Regions from separate parts of the Bacillus arachidis genome, predicted to be linked through region 2. Evidence: riboswitches for the same ligand, from Rfam matches in the RefSeq annotation. Region 2 holds a riboswitch; each other region holds the start of a gene.
The links. Region 2 has a riboswitch for S-adenosylmethionine ahead of QRY57_RS15435 (M20 family metallopeptidase). Riboswitches for the same ligand answer to the same signal wherever they lie in the genome.
Positions count from the first base shown of each region.

Region 1: linked by a shared signal. The riboswitch ahead of QRY57_RS21025 (methionine biosynthesis PLP-dependent protein) and the one ahead of QRY57_RS15435 (M20 family metallopeptidase) in region 2 are both predicted to bind S-adenosylmethionine.
Region 3: linked by a shared signal. The riboswitch ahead of metK (methionine adenosyltransferase) and the one ahead of QRY57_RS15435 (M20 family metallopeptidase) in region 2 are both predicted to bind S-adenosylmethionine.
Region 4: linked by a shared signal. The riboswitch ahead of QRY57_RS03460 (methionine ABC transporter ATP-binding protein) and the one ahead of QRY57_RS15435 (M20 family metallopeptidase) in region 2 are both predicted to bind S-adenosylmethionine.

Region 1 covers NZ_CP127376.1:3,757,461-3,762,778, forward strand. The annotation lists gene QRY57_RS21020 (bifunctional homocysteine S-methyltransferase/methylenetetrahydrofolate reductase) at 1-1,382, opposite strand, end outside; SAM riboswitch class I at 1,452-1,562, opposite strand; SAM riboswitch class I at 1,763-1,875, shown strand; gene QRY57_RS21025 (methionine biosynthesis PLP-dependent protein) at 1,970-3,082, shown strand; gene metC (cystathionine beta-lyase) at 3,079-4,242, shown strand; gene QRY57_RS21035 (ArsR/SmtB family transcription factor) at 4,790-5,080, shown strand; gene QRY57_RS21040 (class I SAM-dependent methyltransferase) at 5,228-5,318, opposite strand, start outside.
Region 2 covers NZ_CP127376.1:2,691,341-2,696,658, forward strand. The annotation lists gene QRY57_RS15410 (YdcF family protein) at 1-429, opposite strand, end outside; gene QRY57_RS15415 (GNAT family N-acetyltransferase) at 764-1,261, opposite strand; gene QRY57_RS15420 (GNAT family N-acetyltransferase) at 1,271-1,849, opposite strand; partial or broken gene QRY57_RS15425 (YjiH family protein) at 2,000-2,207, opposite strand; gene QRY57_RS15430 (GNAT family N-acetyltransferase) at 2,211-2,726, opposite strand; gene QRY57_RS15435 (M20 family metallopeptidase) at 2,889-4,091, opposite strand; SAM riboswitch class I at 4,184-4,288, opposite strand; gene QRY57_RS15440 (AAA domain-containing protein) at 4,375-5,318, opposite strand, start outside.
Region 3 covers NZ_CP127376.1:4,241,936-4,247,253, reverse strand. The annotation lists gene QRY57_RS23485 (ATP synthase subunit I) at 306-677, shown strand; gene pckA (phosphoenolpyruvate carboxykinase (ATP)) at 1,005-2,591, opposite strand; SAM riboswitch class I at 2,821-2,942, shown strand; gene metK (methionine adenosyltransferase) at 3,111-4,310, shown strand; gene QRY57_RS23470 (GNAT family N-acetyltransferase) at 4,410-4,934, opposite strand; gene QRY57_RS23465 (hypothetical protein) at 4,949-5,140, opposite strand; gene QRY57_RS23460 (hypothetical protein) at 5,147-5,318, opposite strand, start outside.
Region 4 covers NZ_CP127376.1:332,461-337,778, reverse strand. The annotation lists partial or broken gene QRY57_RS03480 (ArsA family ATPase) at 1-68, shown strand, start outside; gene QRY57_RS03475 (DUF3926 domain-containing protein) at 61-255, shown strand; partial or broken gene QRY57_RS03470 (MetQ/NlpA family ABC transporter substrate-binding protein) at 445-1,298, opposite strand; gene QRY57_RS03465 (methionine ABC transporter permease) at 1,320-1,985, opposite strand; partial or broken gene QRY57_RS03460 (methionine ABC transporter ATP-binding protein) at 1,975-2,993, opposite strand; SAM riboswitch class I at 3,114-3,218, opposite strand; partial or broken gene QRY57_RS03455 (cysteine hydrolase family protein) at 3,398-3,954, shown strand; partial or broken gene pruA (L-glutamate gamma-semialdehyde dehydrogenase) at 4,626-5,318, opposite strand, start outside.

The sequences.
Region 1 (5,318 bases), 1.1 Mb from region 2:
GAAAATCTTGTCGCAGGACCAATAGATTTCCCTAATATGGATCGGCCATCATTCATTTCTTTAATCATTTTTATTAATTCAATAGAAGACAAATCATATACAGAAGTCGCTCCTGGAAAATCCCCAACTCGCGCCGGATCACCCGTTAAGGCTAGCACTTCTTCTATTCCTAAAGCTGATAAACCAAGTAAATGTGATTGTAAACCAATGACATTATGATCACGACACGTTAAATGCATTAGCACCGGAATGTCATGCTTCGTTAATAATGCTCCCATTGCCATATTTGAAATACGCGGAGATGCTAACGAATTATCTGCTAACGTAATTACATCTGCTCCTGCTCTTTTCAATGCCCTTGCTCCCTCAAAAAAACGCTGCGTATCCAATGTTTTGGGAGGGTCCAATTCAACAACCACTGTTGTTTGCTTCTTCGCTTTTTCTGCAAGAGTAACATGAGTGCTAGCACGTTTTGTTTGCATATGAACCACTTGTTGTTTTTGAACAATTTGTTTTTCTGTAACAGGCGTTACATTCGCAATCGCACGCTTCATCCTTTCGATATGTGCTGGTGTTGTGCCACAACACCCTCCGAGCAAACGAATACCTTGTTCAATAAATTTCGGTGTCATCTCTTCAAAATAAGCAGGGCTTCCTTCATATACGTACCGTCCTTCTACATAGTTTGGAAGGCCCGCATTTGGATAAGCTGATAAATAACCATTTTTCGGAATCGATATCATTTTAAAAGCTTCCGTCATATGAAGCGGGCCTAACTGACAATTTAATCCAACTACATTCGCACCGTAATCTAAAAGCTGTTTTAATACTTCATTTACATCATTTCCATTTTGTGTTGTGCCTGCTTCATGAAGCGCCAGCTGTGCAATAATTGGAATATCTGTTTGTTTTCGTAGTACTTTTACGGCATGTAACAATTCAAATTCATCATAAAAGGTTTCTAATAATAATCCATCAACCTTTTCTTCTAATAATGCCCCGGCCTGTTCAAGTAGCATAAACTCTCGTTCCATATCAGTCGTTGTGACGGCTCCGATATGCTTCATACCACCAATCGTCCCTAAAATTGCATTCTTGTCTGTCACAGCCGCTTTTGCAAGTTTGACTGCGGCTTTATTAATTTGGGCGACCCGGTTTTCTAAACCATACATACGCAATTTCGCCTCATTTGCACCATATGTATTTGTTTGAATAAGATCTGCTCCAGCAGCTACATATTGTTTATGAATAGATATAATAAGATCTGGATCAGATAAGTTTAGTTCCTCAAAACTACTTTGCAAACCATGAGAATGTAATAATGTGCCAATTGCACCATCACCAATAACAATTCCTTTCGATAATAAATCTAGAATTTTCACCTATCTCCCTCTTTTCTATCAATATAAAAACCCCTCTTCACCTTGAAGAGGGGGACATCATGAATCCTCCTCTTATCATGCAAAACGAATTGTTTTGCAGGTATTAGCACCGTTTCAAACATTTCGTTTGAAGGTTGCCGGGTTTCACAGGGCCAGTCCCTCCACCGCTCTCAATAAGAGTTTTTCTTTATTATTAATCTATTTTTAAAGGAAATACGTGTACCTTTTAACAATCTTTGTTAATTTTCTAATAAACTTAGCATGGGGTAAACTGAAAGTCAATATAATTAATTCAAAAATAAAAAATATTTAAAATTAAGTTGCAATTCAATTATCTTTTGTTGTAAAGTAAAAAGCATAATAAAATTTCATACAAACTATTCTTATCTAGAGAGGTAGAGGGACTGGCCCTACGACACCTCAGCAACCATTAACACGTTCGTTAATAAGGTGCTAATTCCAGCAAATTGTAAACAAATTTGAAAGATAAGAAGAAGACTATATTCGCATGAAAGCCTTCTTCTTAGAAGGCTTTTTTATTTTTATCCCGCTGATTAATTTTTCACTTTATAAAGGAGGCATTTCACATGTCAACAATCGAAACAAAACTAGCCCAAATTGGAAATCGAAGCGAAACTACAACAGGAACAGTTAACCCACCCGTTTACTTTTCCACCGCTTATCGCCATGAAGGAATTGGAAAATCAACAGGTTTTGATTATTCACGAACAGGAAATCCAACACGCGGTCTTTTAGAACGCGCAATTGCTGATTTAGAAGAAGGTCAACAAGGCTATGCCTGTAGCTCTGGAATGGCAGCTGTTCTTCTTATTCTTTCCTTATTCCGCTCTGGAGATGAACTTATCATATCAGAAGATTTATATGGAGGAACCTATCGTTTATTTTCGGAACATGAAGAAAAATGGAATATTCGATGTAGATACGTAGATACACAATCTATAAAACAGATAGAAAAAGCTATCTCTTCTCAAACAAAAGCTATTTTCATAGAAACACCAACCAATCCATTAATGCAAGTAACCGACATTGCAGCTGTCGCAGCCGTTGCAAAACAACATGGGGTCCTTTTGATTGTTGATAATACTTTTTATACACCCTACATACAACAACCATTGACGAAAGGCGCAGACATCGTACTTCACAGTGCGACAAAGTATTTAGGTGGTCATAATGATGTACTAAGTGGCCTTGTTGTTGCAAAAGGTCAGGCACTTTGCGAAGAACTTGCCCACTATCATAACGCCTCTGGTGCTGTATTAAGCCCATTTGATTCGTGGTTATTAATTCGTGGTATGAAAACGTTGGCTCTTCGTATGAAACAACATGAAGAAAACGCAAAGAAAATCGTTTCTTATTTAAACGACGAAGAGGGTGTAACCGATGTTTTTTATCCAGGAAGAGGCGGCATGATTTCGTTTCGTCTTCTCGATGAGAAATGGATAAATTCTTTCTTACAATCTTTATCATTAATTACATTTGCAGAAAGTCTTGGCGGGGTTGAAAGTTTAATGACATATCCAGCAACACAAACACATGCAGATATCCCAGAGGAAGTACGTACAGCACGTGGTGTATGTAATCGTCTCCTCCGTTTCTCCGTCGGCATTGAAAACGGAGATGATTTAATTCAAGACTTGAAACAAGCTATTAAACATGTAAAAGAAGGTGTGAGAATATGAGTTATTCATTAGATACACTCTTACTTCATAACCAATATAAACATGATTCTCAAACAGGAGCTGTTAACGTTCCTATTTATAATACATCAACATTTCATCAATTTGATGTAGATACCTTTGGAAAATACGACTACAGTCGCTCTGGGAATCCAACTCGTGATGCACTTGAAGACATCATTGCTTTATTAGAAGGGGGAACAAAAGGATTTGCCTTCGCATCTGGAATTGCAGCGATTTCTACTGCTTTTCTACTTCTCTCACAAGGCGATCATGTTCTCATTTCAGAAGATGTATATGGAGGAACGTATCGTATTGTAACAGAGGTCCTCTCTCGTTACGGTGTTTCACATACATTCGTTGACATGACAAATTTAGAGGCAGTCAAACAAAATATTAAACCGAATACAAAAGTATTTTACATTGAAACACCATCCAATCCTTTATTAAAAGTAACTAACATTCGTGCGGTTTGTGAATTAGCGAAATCTGCTGGGGCTCTTACTTTTGTTGATAACACATTTTTAACACCACTATTTCAAAAACCACTTGAACTCGGAGCGGATGTTGTACTCCACAGCGCGACAAAGTTTATTGCTGGGCATAGTGATGTTACAGCTGGGTTAGCGGTTGTTAAAGATGAAGAACTCGCTAAAAAACTGGGCTTCTTGCAAAATGCATTTGGTGCTATATTAGGACCACAAGATTGCTCTCTCGTTCTTCGTGGTTTGAAAACATTACACGTACGTCTTGAACACTCAGCAACAAATGCCAATAAAATTGCTCATTACTTACAAAAGCACTCAAAAATTCAGAATGTGTATTATCCTGGATTAGAATCACACCTAGGCTATGACATACAACAGTCACAAGCACAATCTGCCGGTGCTGTTTTATCTTTCACGCTGCAATCTGAAGATGCTTTGCGACAATTCTTATCCCAAGTCAAACTGCCTGTATTTGCAGTAAGTTTAGGAGCTGTAGAATCCATCCTCTCCTATCCCGCAAAAATGTCACATGCCGCATTATCACAAAAAGCACGTGATGAAAGAGGTATTTCTAATTCATTGCTCCGTTTATCAGTTGGCCTTGAAAATATAGATGATTTAATTGCCGATTTTGACAACGCTCTTTCTTATGTAGAAGAACCCGTGAATGCATAAGAAATTTTTATTCAAACAGTTTTCATTCAACATTGAAATAAAGAAAAGGATAGATCAATCATATCACAGCCACTTGGTCTATCCTTTTATATTTATTATTATGATACCAATGATTTACAAATTAAGATAATACACCATTCATATATCATCACCACTTATCGTTTTAAGTAAACCTCTAGGGAAATGAAAATGTTTTTTTAAACTATGTTATTCTATACCTTCATTTCATCCAGAATTACATTCTATAAAAACATACAAAATCCTTTTTCTTATTATTTTAAAAATTTTGTATATTCATTTGAAAGAACAAAAAATTCATGATAAAATCGTGTTATAAATGTATCTGTATCTTCAAACATATTGTGATTTTCAACAAAAAACATCGTGTTACAAAACGTACAAATTTAGCAAAGTTATTTACACCATGGTCTCTTTTCTTACAATTTCTTTACTGTAGAACATTTTTTTTGCAACAACTATTTTCTTTTCTTTAGATTTTTGGTATGTATAGTATGGGTATAACAGCTCGCATGGAGGTGGAAAAAACATGTTAGAAACCTTTCAAAAGGAATTGGAACTATACGAAAATAATGCAGAATTATTGAAAGTTCTTGCTCATCCTGTTCGTTTATGTATTGTAAAAGGATTAATCGAACGCGGTCCGAGCAATGTTTCGACAATGTACACAGGCTTAAATATGCCACAATCCACAATTTCACAGCATTTAGCAAAATTAAAAAGCGCTAAAATTGTTTCTAGTGAGAGAAAAGGATTGGAAATTTACTACAAAGTAGAAAATGAAACAATCATTCAACTTGTTCGTGTATTACTAGGTTAGAGGTAACCAAACAAAAAGGGCGTATTCTATATTTTCTATCTCATATCTTTAATATAAATATATATCATGAGAGAAAATATACAATACTACATATCCTAAAGTCGTATCAAAAAACAAGACGCAGAATTATTCTGTGTCTTGTTTTTTCTATATATGTAAGTACTGCTTTAAATCAAAATGTGACATTCCTTTTTTTTGTATAACAACATCAAAAGCATCACTCATCCCTCCATGTAAA
Region 2 (5,318 bases):
AGTATGTAAGCCATTGTCAATTCCAACTTGCTTAGCATTCTTCAAATTATCTTCTGTAAAACGCGACTGTGTTTCAATTAATATATCTTCATCCTTTACGTCATGCTTTAATGCATACGCTTTCGCAGTCCGTGCTTCTTCCAGCTCTGATTCAAATTTAGTACCACCTGTAAAAATAATTTTCTTAATACTTCCATTTTTATACAAGGAGATTGCATGATTGATTCGTTCGCGGAATACAGGAGACGGTTTTCCATTCCAAGAAGCCGCTCCTAGTACAACAGCAGCATCTGTAGGTACCTCATCTGTTTTAAAGCGATTACTCCAAATATCGTAAGCTGCATAACTAATAAATAGAATTATAGAACTAATCATAAGCAAGAACACTTGCAGAACTCGTCTTTTCTTACTTTTCTTATTTTGTTTCATTTGTACTAGCCTCCGCGCATCATCCATACTTCTATTAATTTAAAATGACCTTTTTCGAATCATTACATTTGAGTTTATTTAAAAGAAGGAACTTTTCTAAACAATCAATTCGTATTATAAAGGATTTTCATTCAAATAGAGGATTTTTAATTTACTATTATTTGTGGTTCATACTATATGAGCTTGATTTATGTACAAATTTCCTCATACAACTCCATTGTAACGAATTTTTTCACGGAAGGGAATGATGAAACAAAAGTATATAAAAGAAGTAATCATTTTGTAAGAAAAAAAGGTATATTTTCCTCTCTTAAGAGCATATACCTCTTCCGTTTCACTTTACAATCCAATATTTCATATGTTGTTCCTCAAGTACACATGTAAAGCCTATCTTTTCTAACACTCTACTCGAAGCGACATTACTCGTTAAACAATCTGCCTTAATCGTTTGCACTTCTTCATTCTGCTCCAGCCACTTAACAAAGGCCTTTGCCATTTCAGTTGCATAGCCTTTCCCTTGATATTCTGGTACAATGCTATATCCAATCTCTACTGTACCAGTTGAATCAGGAGCACCTTTACAACCCATATCACCAATAATAACATTATCTTCCTTATGAATAATAAGTCCGCTCCATTTACTTTGTTTCGGGCTTTTTCGTAAACTTTCAGCAATCCACGGCAAAATATCTTTATAATCTGGCATTGGCCATTCTAAAGATATTTTATACGATATGATTTCCTGTAGCTCTTCTCTCCCTTTTATCATTGCCTCGACAAGTTCTAATGTAAAGGGGATCATCTTTAGTCTCTTTGTTTCTAAATTTGTCATATTTGCCTCCTATTTATACATGTCCATTTTGTGTAGTAATCGATCTTTCACGATTGGCCACTCACTTGCAATAATGCTATATACTACCGCATCTCTTACATAACCGCTTGGTAACCTTCTCTCATTTCGTAATATCCCTTCTTTTACTGCGCCTAGTCGTTCAATCGCTCGTTGTGCTTTTTCATTTCGCAAGTCTGTTTTTATTTGCACACGCAGCATGTGTAATTCTTCAAACGCATATTGCAATAACATGTACTTACATTCCGTATTCACACTTGTTCGTTGTACACTCGGATGATACCATGTTTGGCCAAGTTCAACCGTTTTGTTATCATTTGAAATACTATACAAACGTGTACTGCCTACAACTTCATTCGTTTTTTGATCTATAACAACAAATGGTAAATCCGTTCCCTTCTCATATCGTTTTACTGCCGTTTCAACATATCGCTCCATATCTTGATAACTTTCCATTTTAGCTATTAAATACGTCCAAACTTCTTTATTCCCTTCCACAATTGCAAATAATTTTTCTACATCATTTGCATCCATTAATCGCAACATCGCTCTTTTGTTTACTATTTCCATAAATACATCCCCTTTTCTATGTATCTAGCTATATTATAGTTTGCAACATAACACATATCAAAATATTCAAAATTTCATTTTCTATCGATTAAAATCTAATAATACGGAAAAAGGACTTACTTTAAGAACATAAGTGTGTCTTTTCATCTCTTACAGTAAAACATATGCAATTGGCCCACTAATCACTAATGTTAAAATCGTTCTTTCAATATACAAAATTAATAAGTTCTGAAACTTTTCATGGTATATCCATAGATAAAATACATGGGATAGACGTCGAAAAAAGCAAAACAAATGATACGGATACAACCGCAATCACAATCTTAGTTACAAGCGGCGCACTAACGACAAGTAATGAAAACTATTTTTTTATCCTTTTTCGATATTTATTATGACCATCTGCCACGCCAAAATACTCAAAGCCATTGTTTTTATAGAATTTGTTTAGTTTAGTATTATTTGCAACACAATCTAACTTTAAGAACTTTTTGTCAGTGTGCATATTATCTTGAATCCACATCAAAATCCTTTCACCTATTCTCCTTTTCATATACTTAGGGATAATCGCCAGTCTATGTAAATATAGTGAATCAAAAAAAACATCTTCACCAAAAATATGGCGATCCCACTCACTTTGCGTGGAAGAAACTGTAAAAGTACCTATCATTTCATTTTCTTTTAAAACGATGTAAGTGTTGTTGTTCGTTACAGCTTGTGCTATCTCTTCGTCATCTCTACCTTCTAAGAGGTACTGCCACTGATTGATTTCTTTATCTTTTAACCATTGAGCGATTTCTTTTAGCATATTAATAATAAGAGTACTTTCATTATTATGTGCAGTTCTAATTTGATAGCCTTCAAGAGTATTCTGATTCACTTTTCCTCCTCCTTTTTAATACTTCAGCTATTTATCTTGCTATTTGTGGGTAGTAAGCTCTCTTTTTATTACCTTTTATAACCCAAAAAGGCTTAGAGATTTCTCCAAACCTTTTTTATCCAAATAAAATTTTAGAAAACCACTTCTTGAGTACTTATCACATTATTGATTTCGCTGCGCTTTTTTAAACTCCTCCTTAATTTGATTAAGCGTTCCTTCTTCTGTAATTAATCGGTATGCTGCATACGCTAATGCTTTTGCGGATGTAACTAAGGCTTTATCGCCAAGTTCCGAACAAGCTGCTTCTCTAAATTCATTCGTATGCGCAATTAAATGGTCTGGACCAATTTTGATATAAGGATGAATCGTTGGTACAACTTGACTCACATTTCCCGCATCTGTTGAACCGATTCCAAGTCTCTCTTTACGATTTACTTCTTCACCAAGGTTTTCTAATTCCTCAGCAATCACTTCATTAAATGTTTTTGTCACTAATAATTCATCAATTTCATTCTGAAACCGATTGATTTTTACTGTTGTTCCTGTCGCCAGTGCTGCACCCTGCGCAATGTTTCGTACTTTTTCTGTTACTTCCGCACATCTCTTACGTGTTGCTGCGCGAATAAAGAAACGGGCTGATGCGTAATCTGGAATAATATTCGGCGCCTTTCCACCTTCAGTAATGACACCATGAATTTTCACATCTGACGGTAGCTGTTGACGTAGTGCATTAATCCCATTGTAAAGTTGAATAACCGCATCTAATGCATTAATTCCTTCTTCTGGTGACGCTGCTGCATGTGCTGATTTTCCATAGAAATAAAAATCAAGTGGATCAACTGCGAGTGACGGACTTGTTGTTGCTGTTTTTCCGCTAGGGTGAATCATAAGTGCCGCATCCATCTTGTTAAACAATCCTGCTTTCACATAACTTGCTTTTGCACTTCCATTTGGACCACCTTCTTCTGCTGGTGTTCCAAATACAACGATTTCACCGCCGATTTCTTCAATTGTTTCCGATAATGCAATCGCTGCTGCAACGCTAATTGTACCAATTAAATTATGACCACACGCATGGCCTAATCCAGGCAAAGCATCATACTCTGCTAAAAAAGCAATTGTAGGTCCTTGTTTTCCTGAGCTTTTCCGTGCGATAAAACCTGTTTCATGTCCTGCTATATTATGCTGCAATTGAAATCCTGCACTCCCTAAAAGTAAACTTAATGTTCTGGATGCAAAGAATTCTTGATTACCGATTTCAGGATTCGCATGTATATCATGACTTGTTTTTATGTATTTTTCTTTATTTCCTTCTATACTTTCCGTAATAATATTTCGGTGTGACGTTACTTGTTTTGTTGTCATTTTCCCCATTCCTCCTTTAAATTTACACATAAAAAAGCCTCTTTCTAAAAAATAGAAAGAGGCTTGAAAATACAAATTCAAAATAGCCTTCTTTCTTATCTTTCAAGTCTTTCACTTGCTGGAATTGGCACAGTATTCATATTGAATCCGCTGCCGAGGTTTCATAGGGCCAGTCCCTCCACCTCTCGTGATAAGAAAATTGTTTTTATTTTCATAAAATTATATTAAATTATTTTCATTCTAGTGTTATTCCGAGTAAATGTCAAGGAATTCCGATCTGATTTTAACGAATATCTAAAAACCCTTTTAAAACGCCAATCGTTTCAGGTGCATGTAATCTTGCACATATATAAGGGAATTCTGGACTTCCTTCAAACGTCATGTGAGATGTTAAAGGCGCTCCTGCCCAAAAGATTTCATCATCAATTAATAAAAATGGGAGTGACTTATTTTGTCTTTGTATTCTCACGTTTTTTAATGGAATTGGTCCATCACTATATATCGTGACCTGCGCTGCTGTACGCATTAATGCCTGCCATACTCTTTTGTCTACCTGTCTTGTACTTGGAAGCGAAATAATAATTTTTTGTTTTGCCGATAGAATATCTTTTAATAATCCTTTCGGTTCTTCCAAATTCATTTGCATAAACCATCTCAAACGTTTTGTAATTTTTCGTTCTAGCAATGGGCGCGAAGTAGTACGATCATATACATTTCCGTGTCTTTCTATGTGAGAAGTTAAGTGAGATAACGCTTGTTTTCGAGAAAGGTTTTTCCGCATATACTTACAGTCCGATAACTGAATAAACTTCCCTCTTGCTCTCGTTATCGCAACGTTTACTAAACGATGATTTTTATGATCAAAAAATAATACGCCGGGTCTCTCCTGCGGATAACTATCTACTGTATCAAATATCATCATATCTCGTTCAGACCCTTGAAATTTATGAACTGTTGCCGCTAATATAGGCGTATTTCGATACTTTGTTTTTTGCAAAATCTCCCTTATACATGTTGATAAGAAACGGGACTGCGCGCGATATGGCGTGACAACTCCAATCGATTGAACACCATCTAATAATCCAATTAAAATCAGCTGCATCGCAACGAAACCGGACATAATATTAAAACGTGAACCAGAGGCTGCATCTTTTAAAGAATAAGCGCCCATCAAACTTGTATCAAACAAAGCAATTGCTTCATTAGCAAATGGCTGTAATTTCGCTA
Region 3 (5,318 bases), 1.6 Mb from region 2:
AGAAGGAGAAAACGAGCGGAGATCTCTTTTTGTTTCCAAGGCCTCGGTTTATATGTTGGAAAATGAAAGTGGATATATCTACATCATATCCATATTTTTGTAGATTGATATCACTTTTTTGTAAATCTATGAGAAATGTTTGAAAAAAAGTCACAAGTTGCGCCTGCTTCCAAACTAAAAATCTTGTATAATATTATTTCCAAAAAATAATTTTAACAACATAAGTGTAGTGTTTATGTTGTTTATTTTCGAATGTAACAGATAAAGTCTGATGATATGTAAATAAGATGATAAAGGAGAACTGCATGATTAGTATGTCATTAAGGTCATTTAAAATCCAAATGTATTATTTGCTAGGTGCAATGCTATTAGGTTGGGCGATGACACCTTTTTCTGCACACTTTTTAGGTGTAGGGATTGGTTTACTCGTTAGTATGTATTGCGTTTGGATTTTAGGAAGACGTATTGAAAAGCTTGGAGATAGTATTGTAAAAAAGAGTAAAGCACCGACTCTTGGTATGGTTAATCGTTTTGCAGCAGCGATACTCGGCGCAATTATTATGTATGAAATTGAACATCATATGGTTATGTGGGCATTTGCTGTTGGGATTATGGGTGGTTATTTCTTAATCGTTATTAATTTAGGTTATTACAGCATGAAAGATGCGAAGAAATAGGTAAATACAGAACCTTTTCTTTTTTAGGTAAGAGAGAGGATTCGATGGTGGATAGAAGTGATCAGAGAATTTTTCTACCCTATGTCATGTGAAAACAAATGGAGAAAATGAGTGGAGAATCTGTATTTGTTTGCCAAGCAGCGATTTGTATGTTAGAAAATCAAGATATATAGAAAGAAGCTTACTTTTTAGCGTAAGCTTCTTTTTTATTGTAAGTATGTGTAACCTATAAAGTCGCATGGGTTTTGTCGGTGAGTACGCGAATTTTTTAGGCTACACTATACTTATTCATATGAGTAAAGGGGTATTCAAACAGTAAAGGTTAAATTAAGCGATTGGACCGCCTAATTTGATAATGCTTTCAGAAACGTTCTCGAACTTTTTGAAGTTTTCTTTGAACTTATCTGCAAGTTCGATTGCTTTTGCTTTGTAAGCTGCTTTATCAGCCCATGTTTGTTCAGGTATTAATACTTCATCAGGTACACCTGGTACATGAAGTGGCACTTCAAGACCGAAGATGTCATGTTTCGCTGTTTCAGCGTTATCAAGCTCGCCGTTTAATGCTGATTGTACCATTGCACGAGTGTAACCTAAGTTCATACGTTTTCCAACGCCGTATTCGCCACCAGTCCAGCCAGTGTTTACTAAGAATACTTTCGCATCATGTTTCTCGATCTTTTCACCAAGCATTTCAGCATAGCGAGATGCATCAAGTGGCAAGAATGGAGAACCGAAGCAAGTTGAGAACGTTGCTTGCGGAGATGTTACACCGCGCTCAGTTCCAGCTAGTTTACTAGTGTAACCGCTTAAGAAATGGTACATAGCTTGCTCTTTATTTAACTTACTGATTGGAGGCAATACTCCAGATGCATCAGCAGTTAAGAAAATAATTGTATTTGGATGTCCTGCAACACTTGGTACTACGATATTATCAATCGCATCAATTGGGTATGCAGCACGTGTATTTTCTGTTAATGTAGTATCATTATAATCTGCAATACGTGTTTGATTATCAATTACAACGTTCTCAAGCACTGATCCAAATGTAATTGCATCAAAAATTTGTGGCTCTTTTTCATGAGAAAGGTTAATACATTTTGCGTAGCAACCGCCTTCAATATTGAATACGCCGTTATCAGACCAACCGTGCTCATCATCACCAATTAATTTACGGTGTGGGTCAGCAGATAATGTTGTTTTACCTGTTCCAGATAAACCGAAGAATAGAGCAACATCACCTTCTTCACCTACGTTTGCAGAACAGTGCATAGATAAAATATCTTGTTCTGGAAGTAAGAAGTTCATAATAGAGAAGATTGATTTTTTCATCTCTCCAGCGTATTCAGTACCACCGATTAATACGATGCGTTTTTCAAATGAAACCATAATGAATGCTTCAGAGTTTGTGCCGTCAATCTCTGGATCTGCTTTAAAGCTTGGTGCAGAAACAATTGTGAACTCAGCTTCATGATTTGCTAATTCGTCTTCAGTTGGACGAATAAATAATTGATGTACGAATAAATTGTGCCATGCATATTCATTAACAACTTGTAATGGAAGGCGATAGTTACGATCAGCGCCAGCGAATCCTTTAAATACGAATAATTCTTCTTTTTCTTTTAAGTATTCTAATACTTTTGTATATAATTTATTAAAATGTTCTTCAGAAATCGGTTGATTTACAGATCCCCAAGCGATCTTATCTGCAACCGATGCTTCTTTCACAATAAATTTATCTTTAGGAGAACGTCCTGTATATTTTCCTGTAGAAGCAGATACAGCGCCAGTAGAAGTCAATTTCCCTTCATTTCTCATTAGAACTTTTTCTACTAATTGTGGAACGCTTAGTTGAACCTGTGCATTGCTTCCGTTCAGTAATTCGTGTAATCCAATTTGGACATTCACAGTACTCATATTTATATACCATCCTTTTCATTTTAATGAAATTTTTCTCGTAATCCCCAACAAGAGTATAACACAATCATATAAATAATGTATACTATTTATTTATTTTTGTTTGTGTGAATGTATTATTTTCCTATTTATATTTCGTTCGACAAATAATCCGAAAAACTTGTGGGAATATGTGAATATTAATTGACAAATGAATATCATTTCTTTAGTATAGGTTGGGACGGATACTCTCTTATCCCGAGCTGGCGGAGGGACAGGCCCGATGAAGCCCGGCAACCTCACTTGTAACGGTAAATACAAGTGAATAGGTGCTAAAACCTGTGCGAGGCGAACGGTCTCGAACGATAAGAGCGAAGGGCAAAAAGCAGTATGCAAGTAGCAAATTAAACCTTTCCTCTATGTTAAGTGGGAAAGGTTTTTCTTTTACTTGTTTGGGAGAATATATGAATGTCGCAGTTTGTGGCAAATTAAGGATGAGTTCCGTACAATATATACAATTACTGTAGGGAGGTTTACCACATGACAAAACAACGTCATCTGTTCACATCTGAGTCTGTAACTGAAGGACATCCAGATAAAATTTGTGACCAAATTTCTGATTCAATTTTAGACGCGATCTTAGCAAAAGACGCAAACGCACGTGTAGCTTGTGAAACAACAGTAACAACTGGTTTAGTATTGGTAGCGGGGGAGATTACAACTTCTACTTATGTAGATATTCCAAAAATCGTTCGTGAAACAATTCAAGGTATCGGTTACACTCGTGCAAAGTATGGATTCGATGCAGAAACTTGTGCAGTTTTAACATCTATTGATGAGCAGTCTGCTGACATCGCTATGGGTGTTGACCAAGCGTTAGAAGCGCGTGAAGGTCAAATGACTGACGCTGAGATTGAGGCAATTGGTGCAGGGGACCAAGGTTTAATGTTTGGTTTTGCATGTAATGAAACAAAAGAATTAATGCCACTTCCAATCTCGCTTGCTCACAAATTAGCTCGTCGTTTAACGGAAGTTCGTAAAGATGAAACATTAGAATATTTACGTCCAGATGGTAAAACGCAAGTTACAGTTGAGTATGATGAAAATGGTAAACCAGTACGCATCGATACAATTGTAATTTCTACACAGCATCACCCGGAAGCTACATGGGAACAAATCGATCGCGACTTAAAAGAGCACGTAATCAAAGCTGTAGTACCAGCAGAATTAATGGATGAAGAAACGAAATTCTTCATTAACCCAACTGGTCGTTTCGTAATCGGTGGACCACAAGGGGATGCTGGTTTAACAGGACGTAAAATTATCGTTGATACTTACGGTGGATACGCTCGTCATGGCGGCGGTGCATTCTCTGGTAAAGATGCAACAAAAGTTGACCGTTCTGCAGCATACGCAGCTCGTTATGTTGCGAAAAACATCGTTGCAGCTGGTCTTGCTGAAAAAGCAGAAGTACAACTTGCATACGCAATTGGTGTAGCACAACCGGTATCAATTTCAGTTGATACATTTGGCACTGGTAAAGTATCTGAAGAAGTACTAGTAGAACTAGTTCGTAACAACTTCGATCTTCGCCCAGCTGGTATCATCAAAATGCTAGACTTACGTCGCCCAATTTACAAACAAACAGCAGCTTACGGCCACTTCGGACGTACTGATGTAGATCTTTCATGGGAACGTACAGACAAAGCAGCAACTTTAAAAGAGCAAGCTAGTCTATAATATAAGAATGAAAAGCTTTGCGCGGAGCGCAAGGCTTTTTTTTTATCATATTTAGCGAGAAGACCCTACCCCAAGCGTGTAACGGTAGGTGGGGGGAGTTCAATTGTAATTAGACTGTAGCAAGGCAAACATTTCAATATCATGCCATTTACCATTTCGGAATACAGCCTCCTTACACGTACCTTCATGCTGAAAACCGAGCTTTTTATAAAGGTGAATCGCTCTGTCATTAAATGAAAAAACACGTAAGGATATACGGTGTAAGTTTAATTCTAAAAAGGCGTAATCCAATAATAAAGTTAATGCTTCTTTTCCGTATCCCTGCCCCCAATAATCTTTCTTTCCGATATCGATAATACATTCTGCATTTCGATTATGTGTATCGATGTTAATTAAAGATGTGATGCCAATGGGGAGGCTACTCTTTTTTTGTTCAATGATATAACTTTTAGAAGTAGGGGAGTGAATGATTTGCCCGCAAAATTGCTCTACTTCCTGAAATGAATACGTATCAAGATTGAGACTGGTAGCGCTCATAACTTCTATATCATTTCGCCAATGGTAATAGGTTGGAATATCACTTTCTGAAAACTTTCGTAAACGAATCCGATTTGTTTCGAACAAGTGAAAAACCTCCTTTACTTTACTGTATTATTTTGGCTCTTACATACTCCAGCACACGAACTGCAATATACTTCTCCATCAAGTTCAATATATTTTTTCATATTCGTCATTCCGCTTGGAGGAAAAGGCATATGAACCCAAGCTTTTTCATATGTTTGAATTTCTTTGTCGCATGATCTGCAAAGTGTAGGTTTTTTGCGAAACAATGGTCATCAACCTTTCTTTTGACGTGCTTTTCCGGCGCAAAATGCACTGCATAGTAAAAAGAGTGTCGCAAATCCCCATCCGCCGATTGCTGAGTATGGGACAGCGTCCTTTAATGCCATTCCAGCACTGATGGAAGCGACAAATAGAAGGATAAATACCGTTGTGAGTTTCTTATAA
Region 4 (5,318 bases), 2.4 Mb from region 2:
CCGTTCAAGGTGCAAAATTTGAAGGGGATGTATTAAACATTCGCTTTGGAGGTGCTGTTCATGCGTGAGGATTTACTAAGAAAAGCAATTCGTACAAAGGTGGAAGTTGGAATGTATATCATGAATGAATTACCTACTCCGGTTCAGCAATCTGCAAAGAAAGTGCTAAGTATTTTACAAGAAGAGCTTTCTTCTTGTATGCAAGAAACAACGAGACCTACAACTAGTAACTTAAAGAACATTACGATTGAATAAATAAAATAATTGATCAAATAAAAAAGACCAGGAATTTCCCTGGTCTTTTCATCTTACCTAACAAACATTGGATTTTATGATATACAGAATTGAAAGATACAAAATTAGGGTATCGTCTGTTAAGTATGATTATATGTCGAACGAGCTAACAACGGAGGGGTTCCTACAGTTAGTCCGTTTAACCCCATATTATTTTACGATTTTCTCTAACTCTTCCAGTGAAAGATTTACTGCTATTGAACCATCTTTTGTTTCTTTCTTAATTGCATCTATTACTTCTTTTGAATGGTACAATTCAATCACTTTTTTGATCGTTGGATCATCTTTATCTTTCGTACGAGCTGCGAAAATATTAATATATGGTTTCGCATTTTCGTTTTTGGATCTTCTAAGAAGATAGGGTCTTTCACTGGGTCTAAACCAGCTTGACCCGCAACACCATTATTAATAACGGAAGCTGCCACATCTTTTAATACACGTGGTGTTTGCTGTGCAATTACTGGTGTAATCTTTAGCTTTTTCGGATTTTCAGCAATACCACTTGGATCTCCAAATAGTCCAAAGTCTTTCTTCAATTTTAATAATCCAGATGCATCAAGAAGTTTCAATGCACGTGCTTGGTTCGTTGGATCATTTGGAATTGCGATTTCTGAACCCTCTGGAATTTCATTTGTCTTTTTATACTTTTCAGAGAATAATCCCATTGGCGCAATTTGTGTTGTACCAACGGCTGTAATATCTAACTTATGCTCCTTTTTAAATTGCTCTAAGAAAGCAATATGTTGAAATGAATTCAATTCTATATCACCGTCAGCTAATGCTTTATTTGGTGTTGTATAATCAGAGAACTCCACAAGTTTAATTTTAATCCCTTCTTTTTCAGCTTTCTTCTGAAGAATAGTCCAAGTGTCTCCATCCGTTCCTGTTACACCGATACGAACTACTTTTTCTTTTCCTTTTGCTCCTGTATCTTCACTTGAGCATCCACTTAAAGCTGTAATTCCTACAATTGTTGATAATGCAAATGCTAATAGTTTCTTCATGCTTCTCTTCCCCTCTTCGTTTTATGATCTACGTAAAAATACTTTTGAAAAGTAGTTTCCTAAGTTTTGAGCCAATTGCACAAGAATAATAAGTAATACAACTGTCACGAACATAACAGATGTATCAAAACGTTGATAACCATATGTCATTGCTAAATCACCAAGACCCCCACCGCCAACAAGACCAGCAACTGCCGAAAATTCAATTAAACCAACTGTCATAAATGTAATCCCTAAAATTAATGGTGCTACTGCTTCTGGGACAAGAATTTCGAAAACAATTCTTAATGGTGATGCTCCCATAGCTTGCGCTGCTTCAATCACGCCTTTTGGAACCGAAACAAGATTTGTTTCTACCATTCTTGCAATTCCAATTGATGCGACCAGTGTCATTGGAAAAATTGCTGCCGCCGTTCCAATTGTTGTTCCAATAACAGTTCTTGTTATTGGGCTTAAAGTTACTAAAAAGATAATAAATGGAATTGGACGAATCGTATTAATAACAATATTAAGAATAGAAAAGACCAGCTTGTTTTCTAAAAAGTTTCCTTTTCTCGTTACATATAAAAGTAAACCTAGAGGTATACCAAGTATTATAGCGAATATAAGGGTTACAATTACCATCAAAAGGGTATCCCCTGCCGCATCTAAAATCCGAGGCCAAAATATACTCCAATCAACTCGCATGGGCTTCAACCTCCTTCAATTGTACTTGCACTCTTAAATGTTGCAGCGCTTTTTGAATTTCTTTCTGTTCTCCTTGTAGTTCTACAAGAAGGTTTCCGAATAGAACATTTTGTAGTTCTATAATATTTCCATAGAGTACATTTACATTCACGTTATAATTTTTAGCAATATACGATAATACAGGTTGCCCCGTCTCTTCACCAGTGAATGTTAAGCGATAAATCCTTCCGCCATTTTGAATTTTTGTCAAAACACTTTTTGGTAAGTGATCATTAATAACAGAGCGCACAAAATTTTGCGTTGTCTTCGTTTTAGGTTTCGTAAAGACATCGAATAATGTTCCCTCTTCAATTACTTTGCCTTTTTCCATAACGGCTACACGGTGACAAATTTCTTTCACAACGTGCATTTCATGTGTAATAAGAAGGATTGTTAAATTATATTCTCGATTCACTTTCTTTAATAAATTTAGAATTTCTGTCGTTGTTTCTGGATCTAACGCTGATGTGGCCTCATCACAAATGAGAATATCTGGCGATGTTGCAAGCGCTCTTGCAATTCCAACGCGTTGTTTTTGACCACCTGATAGCTGTTCTGGATAATAGTTCGCTTTATCTTCTAAACCTACAAACTTTAGCAATTCATTTACTCTTTCTTTTATTTCATTTTTCGGTACTTTCGCCAATTTTAATGGATAAGCAATATTCCCAAAAACAGTTCTTGAATTAAATAAATTAAAACTTTGAAAAATCATCCCAATTCTTTGTCTTAGTTTTCGTAATTCTTTCGTTGTTAATGATGTAATATCTTTATCATCTATTAAAACGGTTCCCTCGGTTGGTCTTTCTAGCATGTTTACTAGACGTAACAATGTACTTTTTCCAGCTCCACTAAAACCGATAATACCAAAAATTTCCCCTTTCCAATCGACAGTGTTACATCTTCTACCGCATGAACAGGTTTCCCACCAGATTCATATACTTTGCTTACATTGTTAAAAGAAATCATCGTCTTCCCTCCTATATGCTGAAACAACTTGAAGTAGAGCCTTGAGGTAAAATAAAAAGTGCTCTCCTCCTTATCCATAATAAAAATAAGAAGAAGAGCACTTATATACTCATTCACATCTTCTCATCTTCCAAGCTTCTAAGAGCTTGCTGGAATTAGCACGGTATTAAATAATCCGTTGCTGAGGTATCACAGGGCCAGTCCCTCCACCTCTCTGGATAAGAGTGTATCAATTTAATTGTCGTTTAATTAAGTCCCATTATAAAACTCTGAAAAGTAAGAGTCAACAAAAATATCAGAAAATAACAACTTTATTTTTCATCAGGATTATGGAAAGGAAAATATCCGCTGCTAATTGAATAACATTACATGAATAAGAAATAAAACGGAGGACGATAACTGATATGAAAACAGCCCTTTTACTCGTCGATATTCAAAATGATTATTTTCCAAATGGTAAGATGGAACTACGTGGTGCCGCTGAAGCTAGCGAGTATGCAAGTCAACTACTTCAGCATTTTCGAGAAGTGAACCAACCTATTTTTCATATCCAACATGTATCTATTAAAGAAACTGCTACCTTTTTCTTCCGAATACGGAAGGTGTTCACATTCATGAAAATGTTCGCCCCTTAAAGAATGAAACTGTTATTCTCAAACACTATCCAAACAGTTTTCGGGAAACTGGCCTGCTAGAGCAATTGCAGAACTTAGAAATTGAACATGTTATTATATGTGGGATGATGACTCATATGTGTATTGATGCCACAGTAAGAGCTGCTTTTGATTTCGGTTTTCGTTGCACTGTTGTACATGATGCATGTGCAACAAAAGATCTCCTCTTTAAAAATGCTACGATTCCCGCTGTCTATATCCATAATACAATTTTAGCAAGTTTAAATGACCTATATGCAAATGTTATGAGTACCGAAGAGCTTTTAAGTTTTAGGAACTCCATCTGAAACAAAAGATTATGTCTGTAAAGTGAAACTTTAATCAGTGGTGGGGTTCTTGATCCCCCGCCTATCTCTGAATCCTAAGGTGGGGGCTTACTTCCCGTTAAGGCGGGATAAAGACATGATCTTTTATACTATTATTCACAGGTTATCATAACTTGAAGTCTCTCAAACTCGCTTTCCTCTTCACTTTATTTTTCCCTGTACCTCTTACTCTAATCAACTGATTCTTTAATTTCTCTTCATATAGCAGACCAGCAACATTTACATCCGCTTGATCCGAACTTCTATTGAACTCAACTTTTAAAGATCTAGGAAGTGTATCAAATTACAGCTTAACATCACCACTTTATGTATTACACTCTACCTCCCCTTGCGAACTACGACCTTACTATTTGTTATAAGTTACACCTGCTAAAATAAAAAACACTACTTTCAGTGAGCAAAACTGAAAGCAGTGTTCTCTTGTCTAACCATAGATTTTCTTTCAAATTGAATTATACAGGAAATTCAAAAAAATAATACAGAAAAATATGACGAATGAATTAATTTTTTAGCGCTTTTGTTCCTTTTCACTCTTTTACACTTTATTTAAGCAAGATAGTTGTTTTCTAATCGGAATCTTTCTTACATGAAAAAGGCTCTCCCCATTATAGGAAGGCCTTTTCATCTATTTCTTATAAAGTTTCAGAAGTAGTTTTTGCTTGCATGTGAAGTGCTAAGTAATCAGGTCCGCCTGCTTTAGAATCTGTACCAGACATGTTAAAGCCACCGAATGGTTGGTAACCTACGATTGCACCAGTACATCCACGGTTGAAGTATAAGTTACCAACGTGGAAGTCTTCACGTGCTTTTTCGATATGTTCACGGTTGTTAGAGACAACTGCTCCTGTTAAACCGTATTCTGTATTGTTTGCAATTGCAAGTGCATGATCAAAGTCTTTTGCTTTACAGAATGCTACTACTGGTCCGAAGATTTCTTCTTTCATTAAGCGAGCATCTTCTGCAACGTCAGCAACGATTGTTGGTTGGATGAACCAGCCTTTAGAATCATCACCTTCGCCACCAGCTACTACTTTACCTTCTTCTTTCCCAATTGCAACATAGCTCATTACTTTATCAAATGCAGCTTGATCATTAACTGGTCCCATGTTCATGCCTTTTTCAGCTGGGTTACCTACAGTTAATTCTTTTGTTAATTCAACAGCACGATTTAATACGCGATCGTATACATCTTCGTGGATTACTGCACGAGAGCAAGCAGAACATTTTTGTCCTGAGAATCCAAATGCTGATGCAACGATAGATTTAGCAGCTAATTCAAGATCTGCTTCTTTATCAACAACGATTGTATCTTTACCGCCCATTTC